3 regions of the Brevibacillus gelatini genome follow, and region 2 is predicted to be linked to each of the others. Evidence: riboswitches for the same ligand, from Rfam matches in the RefSeq annotation. Region 2 holds a riboswitch; each other region holds the start of a gene.
The links. A riboswitch is a leader RNA that binds a small molecule or an ion and turns the genes downstream of it on or off. The one in region 2 is predicted to bind S-adenosylmethionine.

Region 1 (4,261 bases), 500 kb from region 2:
ATTCGCAAAAGTCGGAATCACATAAACCATTTTCGGGCGATACTGGGCGATTTTTTTCGCGAGATCGTCCAGATCCATCCCATCTGCATCTCCTTGTACCGGAATGATGCGAATTCCGCGGAACTGGAACAATTGGACCGCAGCCAGATACGTCGGATTTTCTACCAGCACGACGTCGCCTTCGTCCAGATAGACCCGACACAGCAAGTCGACGGCCTGCTGGGAGCCCGTGGTCAACAGCATATTGTCCACGCCAACGTTCATATGTTTTTGCTTCATCCGTGAGGCAACCCACTCGCGAAGCGGAATGTATCCGTCAGTCAAACCGTATTGCAAACATTTGGCACCCAGATCAAATGCCCGATTGAACGCTTCGCGCATCGCTGCAATCGGAAAAGAATCCTCAGCCGGCAGCCCGCCTGCGAGCGAGAGCACTTGATTGCCTTGGGTCAGCTTCAAGATTTCCCGGACAGCCGAGGAGGATAATGCGTCTACTGATTTTGAAAAAGAATACTCCATGTCCCGTTCCCCCTTGATTTTGCTTATTCTTGTTTTATCACTGACCTCAGGCAAAGTCCAATCCCCGCTAGCTATGGCGCAAATAGGTTTTGACTATGTCGAGCGTACGCAAAAAGCCCCTCTCCACCGAAAAAGGGAAAGGGGCGAAATATGTAGCGTGGTTGGAAATACTCTACGCGATGCGGACAACCCGCGATTTTTCTGCATGCGGCAGGAAGGACAAATCCACATGGGAGCGCGCTTCCTCGAGGCCAATGTCTTCTGCCAAAAGCAACGCCTCTTCCTGGAAGGTAGGCGTACAGCTTCCTTCGTTCAGCTCACAGAGGCGCTTCAAACGCTTCAGGCGCTCGGCGCACTTTTCTTTTCGCATGCATTCATTGGCAAGCTCACATACATTGACGTGGCGCGCGTCCGCGATCATGCTGATGTCGTCCACATGCACAATCAGCCGCTTGCCTTCCTCTGTCACGAAGCCGATCGAGCAAAAATGCGCACCGGACATTTCCAGACGAGTGAGAACCGCATTGGTGAAAACCTCACCTGTGCGCAGGCGAACCTGAGCTGCTTCAATGGCTCCACCGATTTTCCGCTCGTTGGCGATCACCGTGTACATGTCCGTGTAACCGTTAATCTGATAGCGCATAATACCCTCCCGCTTCTGCTGAGATTAATTATCATTAACAACATCGTATAATGAAAATCATTATCTGTCAACGTTGAGAATGATTTTTATTCCTGTATGTCTCAGCGTCAGAAAAACCACACTCCCCAACCTCAGGAAGTGTGGTCCCCTGCTGCATTCCTATTTTGTTTTTGCAAAAAGCCCCAGTTGCTCGATCCGCCGTACTGCTTCTGCCAGGCGCTGTTCGTCCGACAACAGGGCGGCGCGCACGTAGCCTTCTCCGCTCGGGCCGAAGCCTACACCTGGTGCGACGACCACGTGCGCTTTTTCCAGCAGCAAATCAGAGAACTCGACCGAAGTAAAGCCTGCCGGGACGGGCAGCCAGGCGAAAAACGAGCCTTGCGATGGCGTAGCCTGCCAGCCGATGCGGTGCAGGTTGGAAAACAGCGCGTTGCGGCGGCTTTCGTAGACAGCGACCAGATCATGGACGCACTGCTGCGAGTCGGTCATCGCTTTGGCTGCCGCCATCTGAACAGCGCCAAACAGGCTGACGAAGTAGTGATCCTGAATCAGATTGATGAGCCTTACCAGCTCGCGGTTGCCGACCATCGCGCCTACGCGCCAGCCGGCCATATTGTACGTTTTGGACAACGTGTAAAACTCCACGCCCACCTCTTTTGCCCCCGGCACTTGCATGAAGCTGACAGGCTTTTTGCCGTCGTAGCTGATCGCGCCGTACGCGAAATCGTGGCAGACGACGATCGCGTGCTTGCGGGCAAACCGGATCGTTTCTTCGTAAAATTCAAACGGAGCGTTCACTGCTGTCGGGTTATTCGGATAGTTCAAAAACATCAGCTTGGCACGGTCCAGATCGGCTTGCGGGATTTTGCTGTAGTCGGGCAAAAACTGATTTTCTGCCGTGAGCGGCATCATCGACATCCGCCCGTTTACGACCGCTACGCCGGACCAGTAATCCGGATAGCCTGGGTCCGGTACGAGTGCCACATCGCCTGCGTTCATCAGCACCTGGCATATTTCCACGAGGCCGGTTTTGCTTCCAAACAGGATGGCTACCTCTTCCTCCGGGTCGAGGTCCACATCAAATTGTTGCTTGTACCAGTGTGCGACTGCCTGCTTCAGCTCCAGACGGCCGGAAAATGGCGGGTACTTGTGATGCAGCGGATTTTCTGCCTGCGCCTTCAGCTCTTCTACAATGTGCGGCGGCGTAGGCAGGTCAGGGTTGCCTTGGCCCAGATTAATGACGTCATGCCCACTCGCGATGACTTTGTTTACTTTTGCCACCAATGTCGCAAAAAACTGGGTGGGGAGCCGATCAATCATATCGGAAGGTTGGATGCGCATCTTTCTTCAGTTCCTTTCTTTTTAGGCCAATGTACAACAAAAACCCCCTCTTTCCGTACAGAAAAAGGGGGAGATCAACTTGGTCACGTCCTTATCTGTCAGGAATTCTCCTGCTGGATTTGGCACAGCATCTGCATCGCACGAGCGCGCAGATCCGCTGCCGGGCTTCATAGGGCCAGTCCCTCCGCCTCTCTTCATAAGTAAAGCACACGGAATATACTGTTTTTAATCTCCTTCATACTACATTGCGCGTTCCGAACGTGTCAAGATGCTTCGCGCGGCGAGCCGCTTTTTCCTGCTTACATCTTTTCTGCGGTCGTCTGCGGCACTTTTCCCGTACGGCCTTGAAAAGAGCTGTGCAGGGCAAAAAGCGCGACAGACAGCAAGGCAAGCCCCGCCATGATGTACAACAGCCCCTGCGCCTGGAAGTGCTGGAAAATGATCGCCCCGAGCAGCGGTCCGAGCATGCGTCCCGCCGATCCTGTGCCCGAGATCAGGCCCTGAATGAAGCCTTCGCGCCCTGGTGGCGTAAACTCTGCCGCTACGGCAGGCACGGCCGGCCAGACGAGCATTTCTCCGAGCGTCATGATGAACATGCCGGCGACAAAGCCAGCGTAGGAGGTCGTCTGCGACAAAATCAGCATCGACAGCACGAACACGTAGGAGCCGAGCAGCATTTGCGCGCGCAGTGTGCGGGCGAAGCGGCGAATGACCCAGGCAATCAGCGGCTGTCCGAACAAGATCAGGCCGCCGTTGATCGTCCACAGCAAGCTGTACTGACGCAAGGAAATCCCCAGCGACTGCATGTAGGTCGACAACACCGTTGTCCATTGGACGTAGACAATCCAACAGATGAAAAGCCCGCTGCACAAGAGCAGCAGTGCGCCCCACGCCACTTTTTTCGGCGGCAGCTGCTGCAGCGGCGCAAGCGCATCACCCGGATTCAGATGGGCAGCGCTTTGCCCGGCAGCCGCAGGAGTGCCCGCCGTATTGGCTTGCTCACCCTGACTGGACCCGTCCGCCGCTGCCTTGAGCTGACGGGGCAGGGTGAGTACGAACATGATGAGCACAATGACTTGCAGGATGGCGTTGCCGAAGAACGTCCAGGCAAACGAGATGCTCGCCAGCAAACCGCCAAGGGCAGAGCCCGCCGCCACCCCGGCGTTGAGCGCGACGTAGATCGTATTGATTCCGGTTCGCCCGCCTTCCGGCCACAGCACAACAGCGAGCGCATTCAAGACCGGAGACAGCATGCCGTAAAACAGTCCGTTCAGCAACAGCAAGACCGTATACATGGTGAAGTCATGCGTGACGCCAAGCCCGACAGAGATCAGAATAATGCCGACAGAGGAAAAAAGGATCGTGCGCATTTTCCCCCAGCGGTCGAACAGCATGCCGCCTGCGATGCTGCCGATCAGAAAAGCCCCCTGGTTCAATAACAGCAAAAAGCCCGCTACGGTCAGCGGCTTCCCCAAATAATCATGGATATAGATGGTGACAAGCGGCCAAATACAAGCCATTCCTGTAGAAAAAATGATCGCAGCAATCGCCAGAAGACGAATGCTGCTCGGATAGGATTGCCATTTCTGTTTCATGGTCTAGTTCTCTCCCCGGCGAAAATCGCCGCTTTTCCCGCCCGTTTTGCTCACCAGGCAAGTCGGGCCGATTATCATTGCTTTGTCCATCGCCTTGCACATATCGTACACGGTGAGAGCAGCGGCGCTTACAGCCGTCAACGCTTCCATCTCTACGCCCGTT
Region 2 (4,261 bases):
GCAAGCCTTTTTCCTGCAAATAGCGATAGCGCTCCTCGATTTGCGGATCGCCGCCCGTAAGCAGTGCAGAGCCCATGTCGCGTACCAGGCTTTTTTGCTCGGTCAAATATTTCATCTCGCCCATGAAGGCAGCCATTCGCCGCTCGCTTTCGCCGTTCACCTGAATCGGCGCTGCTCCGTAATCCAGCGCCCGCTCGGCAAAGCCCCAAACTTCCCCCGGGCCGAGTAACAGATTGCCTACTTCTCCGTCTGCCTGTTTCAACTCCACTCCCGTGTCGACGGCAAACCAGACCGTTTCTTGGCTGTCGCTGATGATATGGCGGGAAACCAGCTTGACGTACTGGTCATACGTCAAGAAGCTGTCAAACGAGATCGCCAGTTGGGATACCGTTCCCTCCGGCAGCTTTTCCAGCGTTGTCCAGGCAGGCGTGCGCAAATAGGCCGTGTCTTCTTCCGGTTCTCCGGATGACAACGGGTAGCGGAAAAACAGTTTTTGCTCCCTGACGCCACCTGTCCACTCCGGTCTGGCGCTCACGTTCCACAGTACATTCGTGCTCCGAAAGCGGCCAGCGTTTTTGGCCTCTCTGCCAACTTGCTCGCGCAGTTCCATGTCGATGCTGCCGTACAACAGCCCCACCTGCGAGCCGCTGCTGCCCACGCTCACGCCCGGCTGGGTAAAATTGACCATGTCCCACGCCACCCGGAACAAATCGTCGTACATCAGCCTGCCCACCCAGCCGTTTACAAGCAGCAAGAGCACACCTGCAAGGCAAGGAATCGCGAAGGCATAAAAGGAGGTCGTCAGCCGGTTTTTCCATTTTCCCCGGCGGACGATTGCCCGCTGTCTGGCTTCCGATAGCGAAAGCGCTGACTTGACTTCTTCCCTGTCGTCTTCCCCCTTGTCCTCCCCCAGCAGCAACCGTTCCAGCCTCTGTGCGTACTCTTCATCGCTTGTCAGTTCCTCGCCCAGTCGCTTCGCTTCCTCTCCCGTTACTTCCCCTCTCAAATAAGCAAGCAGCCTTTGCTCGCGCTCATCTCCGTTTTGCCTCGTCATAGCCCTTCCTCCTTCCACAGTTGTCGCATCTTTTGCCGTCCCCGAAACAGAGAACGCTTGACATCTGCCAGTTCGATTCCCAGCACCTGCGCCATTTCCGCGTAGGAAAGCTGCATCGTCGACAGCAAAATCACCTGCCGCTGCTTTTCCGGCAGCCGCTCCAGCCAGGCGGATGCCGTCTCCCACAATTCCTGGTTCACGAGCTGGTCAGCGGGATCGATAGCGGAAGCATCCAGCCGATCCGGCACGTTCCCGACGTAATCGACTGGCCGCCGCTTCTGCTTGCGATGCCAATCCACGAAAGCGTGGTAAGCCACCTTGAACAGCCATGGCCGCACTTTTTCCCCGTGATAGTCCTCCAGAGAGGCAAACGCGCGAAAAAAAGTCTCTTGCGTCAAATCTTCCGCCTGCCTCTGATCGCGTGTGAGCCGGAAAAGATAGCGGTATATATCGTTTACGTGCAACTGGTACACGTCCTCCAAGCCTACTTTCCCAATGTCTCCACACCCTTTCATCCCATACCACGCACGCTGTGTAAAAAAGTTTCACTTGCTGCCTCCTTTTCCCTGTGAGCAGATGCACATTCTCGTAAAAAACAAAGATTGACTCGGGAAACGAGAAGGCATATCATGGGGGTATCGCACACGGATCGATGTCGTGTGAACCATATTCACTCTTATCGCGAGCTGGCTGAGGGACTGGCCCTATGATGCCCGGCAACCGGCGCTATTTTTTGTGATCGACGAAATAGCGAAACGGTGCTAATTCCAACGGATAAGAGTCGGAGCTGTTGCTTCCGGCTACTGACCCGAGAGATGAGAGGAGACGAGACGTTTTCATAGTCGACAACCGCCTCCCCGCTCAAGTGGGGAGGCTTTTTTACATGTTTCAAAACGATCACGACGGCTTTCAAGCTGCCAAGGAGGACTAGCATGAGTGAGCAACGCATCCTCGTCACCTATTTGACCCAAGCCAAAGACTTGAACAAAAAAGCGGCTGCCATCGCAGTCGGCATGACGGTCGGCTCCTGGACGGACTTGCCCGCCGCCAAGCAAGCAGAGCTGGCGCCGTACCTGGGCGAAGCCGTCAGCGCCACTCCGCTGGAAACATTGGAAAACGGGGATGTACGCGGGCTGATTACCGTCAGCTACCCGACCCGCAACTTCACCAGCGATATTCCTTCGCTTCTGACCGGAATCTTCGGCAAGCTCTCGATGGACGGAAAAATCAAGCTGGTCGACATCGCTTTTCCCGACTCGTTCCTCCAGGCATTTCCCGGACCGAAGTTCGGCATCGAGGGACTGCGTAGCCGATTGAACGCCCATAACCGTCCGCTCCTGATGAGCATTTTCAAATCTTGCCTGGGCTTGCCGTTTGACGATCTGAAAACGCAATTCAAGGCACAGGCGGCAGGCGGCGTCGATTTGGTCAAAGATGACGAAATTTTCTTCGCAGACGACCGCGCGCCGTTTTTGGAGCGCATCCGGGCGTTCAAAGAGATCGCCCGGGAAACCGAAGCCGAGACAGGCAAGCCCGTCCTCTACGCCGCCAACCTGACTGGCCCGATCAACGAGCTGAATGAAAAAGCAAAACGCGCAGTCGAGGCTGGCGCCGACTGCCTGCTGTTCAACGTGCTGGCCTTCGGCTTCGATGCCTTGCACCGTCTGGCAGCCGATCCGGATGTCAACGTCCCGATCATGGCGCACCCGGCGCTCGCAGGCGCGTACTATCCGTCGCCTGACTACGGCATCGCCACACCGCTTCTGCTCGGCACCCTGATGCGGATCGCCGGAGCAGACCTGGTGCTGTTCCCGTCTCCTTACGGCAATGTTGCGCTGGACAAAACAGAAGCGCTTCAACTCGCCCAAAACCTGACGACACCACTTGCGGGCGTGCGCCGCTCGTTCCCGGTTCCGTCCGCTGGCATTCATCCCGGACTCGTACCGCAACTGTATCAGGACTTTGGCCTCGACCAAATCGTCAACGCAGGCGGCGGCATCCACGGCCACCCCGGCGGCGCAACAGCGGGAGCGAAGGCGTTTGTCGATGCGATCGCAACCGTCACAGCCGGACACAGCCTGGACGAAGCCGCTGCCGGATCGCCGGAGCTTGCCGTCGCCCTGGAAAAGTGGGGTGGCACACGATGAGCAAAAAACTCGTACTGTTCTGCGATTTCGACGGAACGATTACGGAAAAGGACAACATCGTCGCGATTGTGAAAAAGTTCGCTCCCCCCGAATGGGAAGCGATCACCGAACAAATTTTATCGCAACAAATAAGTGTGCAGGAAGGCGTCGGCAAGCTGTTTCAGCTGCTACCCTCCTCGTTGCGCCAGGATATTGTGGACTACATCGTCCAGGAGGCTACGATTCGCCCCGGCTTCGCCGACTTCGTCCGCTTTTGCCGCGAGGAAGGCATCGAGCTTCTGATTACGAGCGGCGGCATCGACTTTTTCGTTCAGCCGATTCTCGCTCCGTTTGACCTTGGCGGTGTTCCGATCTACTGCAACGGCAGTGACTTCTCCGGCGAGAACATCACGATTACGTGGCCGCACTCCTGCGACGAGCACTGCACAAACGGCTGCGGCATGTGTAAGACGACCATCATTCGCCGCTACGACCCTGCCACTCACTATCGCGTCGTCATTGGCGACTCGATCACGGACCTGGCTGGCGCAAAAATCGCGGATTACGTCATCGCCCGCTCCTTCCTCGCCGAGAAGGCGAAGGAGCTTGCGCTTTCGCACAGCACATTTGCGACCTTCCACGACGTGATTGACACACTGACGGAACTGAAACAGGAGGTTGTCTGATCCATGACCGCTACACTCGAACAACGTCTGGACGCTTTTCGCCGTCTGGATGACGTCAAGCTGACCTTTGCCCGCCGGGACTGGTTTCCCGGCACCAGCGGCAATCTCTCGATCAAAATCCAGGATGAGCCGCTGCAATTTGCCGTAACCGCAAGCGGCAAAGACAAGACCAAACTGTCGCCGGAAGACTACCTGGTGGTCGATGGAGATTCCCGCCCTGTAGACGCGACTTCGCTCAAGCCGTCCGCAGAGACGTTGATCCACGCCGTCGTCTATCAAAAGTTTCCGCAGGCAGGCGCCTGCTTCCACGTCCACACGGTCTGGAACAACCTCATTTCCGAGCTGTACTTCGGCCAGCGCGCCTTCTCCATCCAGGGGCAAGAGCTGATTAAAGG
Region 3 (4,261 bases), 1.2 Mb from region 2:
GTCATCATTTCGGCTTCCCCGATTCCGGGCAACACGATTAATGTAAGCCGGACGATCGACAAGCTGTACCGCGCAGGTGCGAACGTCGTGCTCAGTCACGTGTTTGACATTCACGCGTCCGGTCACGGCAGCAGCGAAGAGTTGAAGCTCATGCTCAGCTTTATTCGTCCCAAGTACTTTATCCCGATTCACGGGGAGTACCGGATGCTGAAGACGCACGCGAAACTGGCGCAGCAGGTAGGCATTGACGAGAGCAACATTTTCATCATGGACAACGGCGAGGTGCTGAACTGCAACCGCGAAAAGGCATGGCTCAGCAAGGTTCACGCCGGCATCGTGCTGATCGACGGCAGCGGCATCGGCGACGTAGGCAACATCGTCCTGCGCGACCGCAAGCATCTGGCAGAGGATGGCCTGATGGTCGTCGTCGTCAGTCTCGACATGAAAAACTTCAAGATTCTCACCGGACCAGACATCGTCAGCCGCGGCTTTGTATATGTGCGCGGTTCGGAATCGCTCATCCAGGAAGCGACGCTGCTTGTTCGCCAGCGACTCCAGGAAGCGTTGGACAAGAAGATCAAGGAATGGTCGGAGTTGAAGTCCCAGATCAACGAAGTCATCAAGCCGTTTATTTATGAAAAGACCGGCCGCAATCCGATGATTCTCACCATTTTGATGGAAGTGTAGGATGGGAGCACTTCTTCGTTCTCCCGGACACTTGATCGGGTTATAATAATACGTATATGGAAACGTGATACAAAAGGAGAGGTTGCCCCATGATGTCTTATGAAGCATATATGAGCCAGGTCATTCAGCCGATGCGCGACGAGCTGACTCGCAACGGATTTGTAGAACTGCGCACAGCAGAAGAGGTTGAGCAGACGCTGCCAAATGCAAAAGGTCTGACTTTGGTCGTCGTAAACTCTGTTTGTGGCTGCGCGGCAGGATTGGCTCGGCCGGCAGTGGTTCATTCCTTGAACCATCCTTCCAAGCCAGACAACCTCTACACCGTATTTGCAGGTCAAGACAAGGAAGCAACAGCAAAAGCACGCGAGTATTTCGAAGGCTACGCGCCATCGTCCCCGTCTTTTGCGATCATGAAGGACGGCAAAATCATGACGATGATCGAGCGCCATCAGATCGAGAACAATGATCTGCAAACGATCGCAAACCTGTTGACTACCGCTTACGACACGTACAAATAAGCAAAAACGACCATGACGAGACGCTCGGGAACGGGCGTCTTGTTTTATATTTTCAGCAAGATCCACCAAATAAAGGCTGCTCCATAACGGAAAGATTCGAGTATACTAAACAAGTGGTGGGATGTGCCCATGTGATACCGAGAACAAAAGGTGGAGTCATTTTTTATGCGAATGTGGAAACGGGTGTTGCTCCTGATGCTCGTCGTGGTTGCCGCGACAGCAGGTTACTACGGATACTCTTTTTATCAATTTGCTCAAGATATTCAAGAGCCCAATGTCATTACGCCTGCCCTTGATGGAGGGGCCTCGACGAAAGCGGCCGAGATTCCCGAATGGGACGGCGAAGAGCGGGTGAACATCCTCTTGATGGGGGTGGACCGCAGGGGAATGAAAAACAACGGGCTTCCCCGTTCGGACTCGATGATGCTGGTCAGCATCGACCCCGTCTTCAAGCGTTACGATGTATTTTCCATTTTGCGAGATACGTACGTGGACATTCCGGGGCACGGCAGCTCGCGCATCAACTCCGCGATTGTGGACGGAGGACCGGAGCTGGCGATGAAGACCGTCAGCCAGTTTACAGGACTGCCTGTGGACCGCTACGTCATCACAGATTTTGAAGGCTTCAAGGCATTGATCGACTCCGTTGGCGGCGTCGAGATTGATGTGGAAAAAAATATGTATTACCATGACCCGACAGATAAAGGCGTCTACGATATTAATTTGAAAAAGGGCCTGCAGCAACTGGATGGAGACAAGGCTCTGCAATACGTACGTTTCCGTCATGACGCAACATCCGACTACACGCGTACAGAGCGCCAGCGCAAGCTGCTGACGGCTGTAGTTAGCCAGATGAAGAGCGGCGCGACACTGATGCAGTTGCCGTCGATCCTCAAAGAAGTGACGCCGTATATCCAGACAAACATCAGTTCCATGGATATGCTGAAACTGTCTGCGCTTGGGCTGAAACTGAACACCGTGGAGCCAGGCAACTACCAACTGCCGCCAATGGGAATGTTTCGTGAATCCCATCGGGCAGGCGCGGTACTCATTCCCGATGTCGATCAGGTTCAGTCCTTCATTCAGGAAAAATTGCAGCCGCCGACAGAAGCGTCGGTTTCGCAAACGAATGGCACGACAGAAAGCAACGAAAACAGCACGCCAGATTGAGTGTGCTGTTTTTTTGATGTGGTTTCGGGCAGATGTTTTACAAAAAGTAGATCAAAAAAGTTTTTCCTGTGATTGCTATTGACGGGATATTTTCAAAAGGGATATAATCCGGTTTGTATCATCAAAATTGAAAAACCGAACATCATATACGTAGAAATCTTTCTTATCAAGAGAGGCGGAGGGACAGGCCCTATGAAGCCCGGCAACCGGTTCATTTTTTGGAAAATGGACGTCGCGGTGCCAATTCCTACAAGATTGGTTGGATCTTGATAGATGAGAAGGGTGGATGCGAACGTATACATGCGTTGCAGCCCCTTTTTCGTTTGTGAAAAAAGGGGTTTTCTATTTTTCACAAGGGATGTATACAGATTTGCCAGGAGGTGGATGCGTTGATTCAATTACAAAATTTGCATAAAAGCTATCAGGTGCAGGGCAAGACGATTCCTGCATTGCTCGGAATTGACCTTTCCATTGAGAAAGGAGAAATTTACGGGATTATCGGCCATTCCGGCGCAGGGAAAAGTACCCTGATCCGCTGCATCAACCTGCTGGAACGTCCCACGTCGGGACAGGTCATCGTCGACGGGGTGGATTTGACCAAGCTCGACGACGCCAAGCTGCAGGAAAAACGTCGGGAGATCGGGATGATTTTCCAGCATTTTAACCTGCTGTCCTCGGCGACCGTTGGCGAAAATGTCGCGTTTCCGCTCAAGCTGGCCAAGCGTCCCAAGGCGGAGATTCAGAAAAAGGTGGACGACTTGCTCAAGCTGGTAGGGCTGGAAGCGCATCGGGACAAATACCCGTCGCAACTGTCCGGCGGTCAGAAGCAGCGCGTCGGCATCGCGCGGGCGTTGGCGAACGATCCGAAAGTGCTGCTGTGCGACGAAGCGACTTCCGCGCTCGATCCGCAGACGACCAACTCGATTCTGGCCCTGCTTTTGGACATCAACCGCAAGCTGGGATTGACCATCGTGCTGATTACGCACGAGATGCACGTGATCCGCTCGATTTGCGACCGCGTAGGCGTGATCGATGGCGGAAAAATCGTCGAGTCGGGCAAGGTGCTGGATGTGTTTCTCAAGCCGCAGCATCCGACGACACAGGAATTTGTCGAGCAAGTGGCCGATTCCACCGAGCTGCGCGAAGCAGTTGCGCACGAAAAAGCAGCGGGGAACCGCACGATTGCACGTGTCACTTTCCTGGGCGAAAAGACGTACCAGCCGATTTTGTTCCAGACGATGCAGGAGACAGGCACTGTGTTCAGTATTTTGCAGGGAACGATTTCTCGCATGAAGGATACGCCGTACGGCCAACTGGTCGTCGAACTGGAAGGCGATGTTCGCCAAAACGAAAAAACCATCGAGACGTTGCGTCAGCGTGGCTTGGAAGTAGAGGTGATATAGATGGACTGGACAATGGAAAATGTGGATTGGTCGGAGATTGCGGAGGGTACACTAGATACACTGACGATGCTTGGCTTCTCCACGCTGTTTACGATTTTGATCGGCTTGCCGCTGGGAATCATCCTATTCCTTACTTCGCGTGGACAGTTGCTGCAAAACAAGGCATTTTACACGGTTGCCTCATTCATCGTCAACGTGCTGCGTTCCGTACCGTTCATCATCCTGATGATCTTGCTGATTCCGGTTACGAAGCTGATTGTGGGAACTTCGCTCGGCGTACTCGGATCGATTCCGCCGCTCGTGATCGGTGCTGCTCCATTCTTTGCGCGGCTGGTGGAAACCTCTCTGCGCGAGGTAGATCGCGGGGTCATTGAAGCGGCTCAGTCAATGGGAGCGTCCAATTGGCAAATCATCTGGAACGTCCTGTTGCCAGAGTCTCGTCCGGGACTGGTTGCCGGAATTACGATCACAACCGTTGCCCTC

Region 1: linked by a shared signal. The riboswitch ahead of AAFJ72_RS15685 (pyridoxal phosphate-dependent aminotransferase) and the one ahead of AAFJ72_RS17995 (2,3-diketo-5-methylthiopentyl-1-phosphate enolase) in region 2 are both predicted to bind S-adenosylmethionine.
Region 3: linked by a shared signal. The riboswitch ahead of AAFJ72_RS02345 (methionine ABC transporter ATP-binding protein) and the one ahead of AAFJ72_RS17995 (2,3-diketo-5-methylthiopentyl-1-phosphate enolase) in region 2 are both predicted to bind S-adenosylmethionine.

Annotation. Positions count from the first base shown of each region.
Region 1 is NZ_CP154342.1:3,219,910-3,224,170, forward strand. Features, by position in the region: gene AAFJ72_RS15675 (PLP-dependent aminotransferase family protein) at 1-519, opposite strand, end outside; gene AAFJ72_RS15680 (hypothetical protein) at 692-1,162, opposite strand; gene AAFJ72_RS15685 (pyridoxal phosphate-dependent aminotransferase) at 1,322-2,503, opposite strand; SAM riboswitch class I at 2,592-2,706, opposite strand; gene AAFJ72_RS15690 (MFS transporter) at 2,803-4,098, opposite strand; gene moaC (cyclic pyranopterin monophosphate synthase MoaC) at 4,102-4,261, opposite strand, start outside.
Region 2 is NZ_CP154342.1:3,722,049-3,726,309, forward strand. Features, by position in the region: gene AAFJ72_RS17985 (anti sigma factor C-terminal domain-containing protein) at 1-1,054, opposite strand, end outside; gene AAFJ72_RS17990 (sigma-70 family RNA polymerase sigma factor) at 1,051-1,527, opposite strand; SAM riboswitch class I at 1,728-1,876, shown strand; gene AAFJ72_RS17995 (2,3-diketo-5-methylthiopentyl-1-phosphate enolase) at 1,987-3,201, shown strand; gene AAFJ72_RS18000 (2-hydroxy-3-keto-5-methylthiopentenyl-1-phosphate phosphatase) at 3,198-3,866, shown strand; gene AAFJ72_RS18005 (methylthioribulose 1-phosphate dehydratase) at 3,870-4,261, shown strand, end outside.
Region 3 is NZ_CP154342.1:424,788-429,048, forward strand. Features, by position in the region: gene rnjA (ribonuclease J1) at 1-687, shown strand, start outside; gene AAFJ72_RS02335 (BrxA/BrxB family bacilliredoxin) at 777-1,205, shown strand; gene AAFJ72_RS02340 (LCP family protein) at 1,371-2,375, shown strand; SAM riboswitch class I at 2,536-2,655, shown strand; gene AAFJ72_RS02345 (methionine ABC transporter ATP-binding protein) at 2,765-3,778, shown strand; gene AAFJ72_RS02350 (methionine ABC transporter permease) at 3,779-4,261, shown strand, end outside.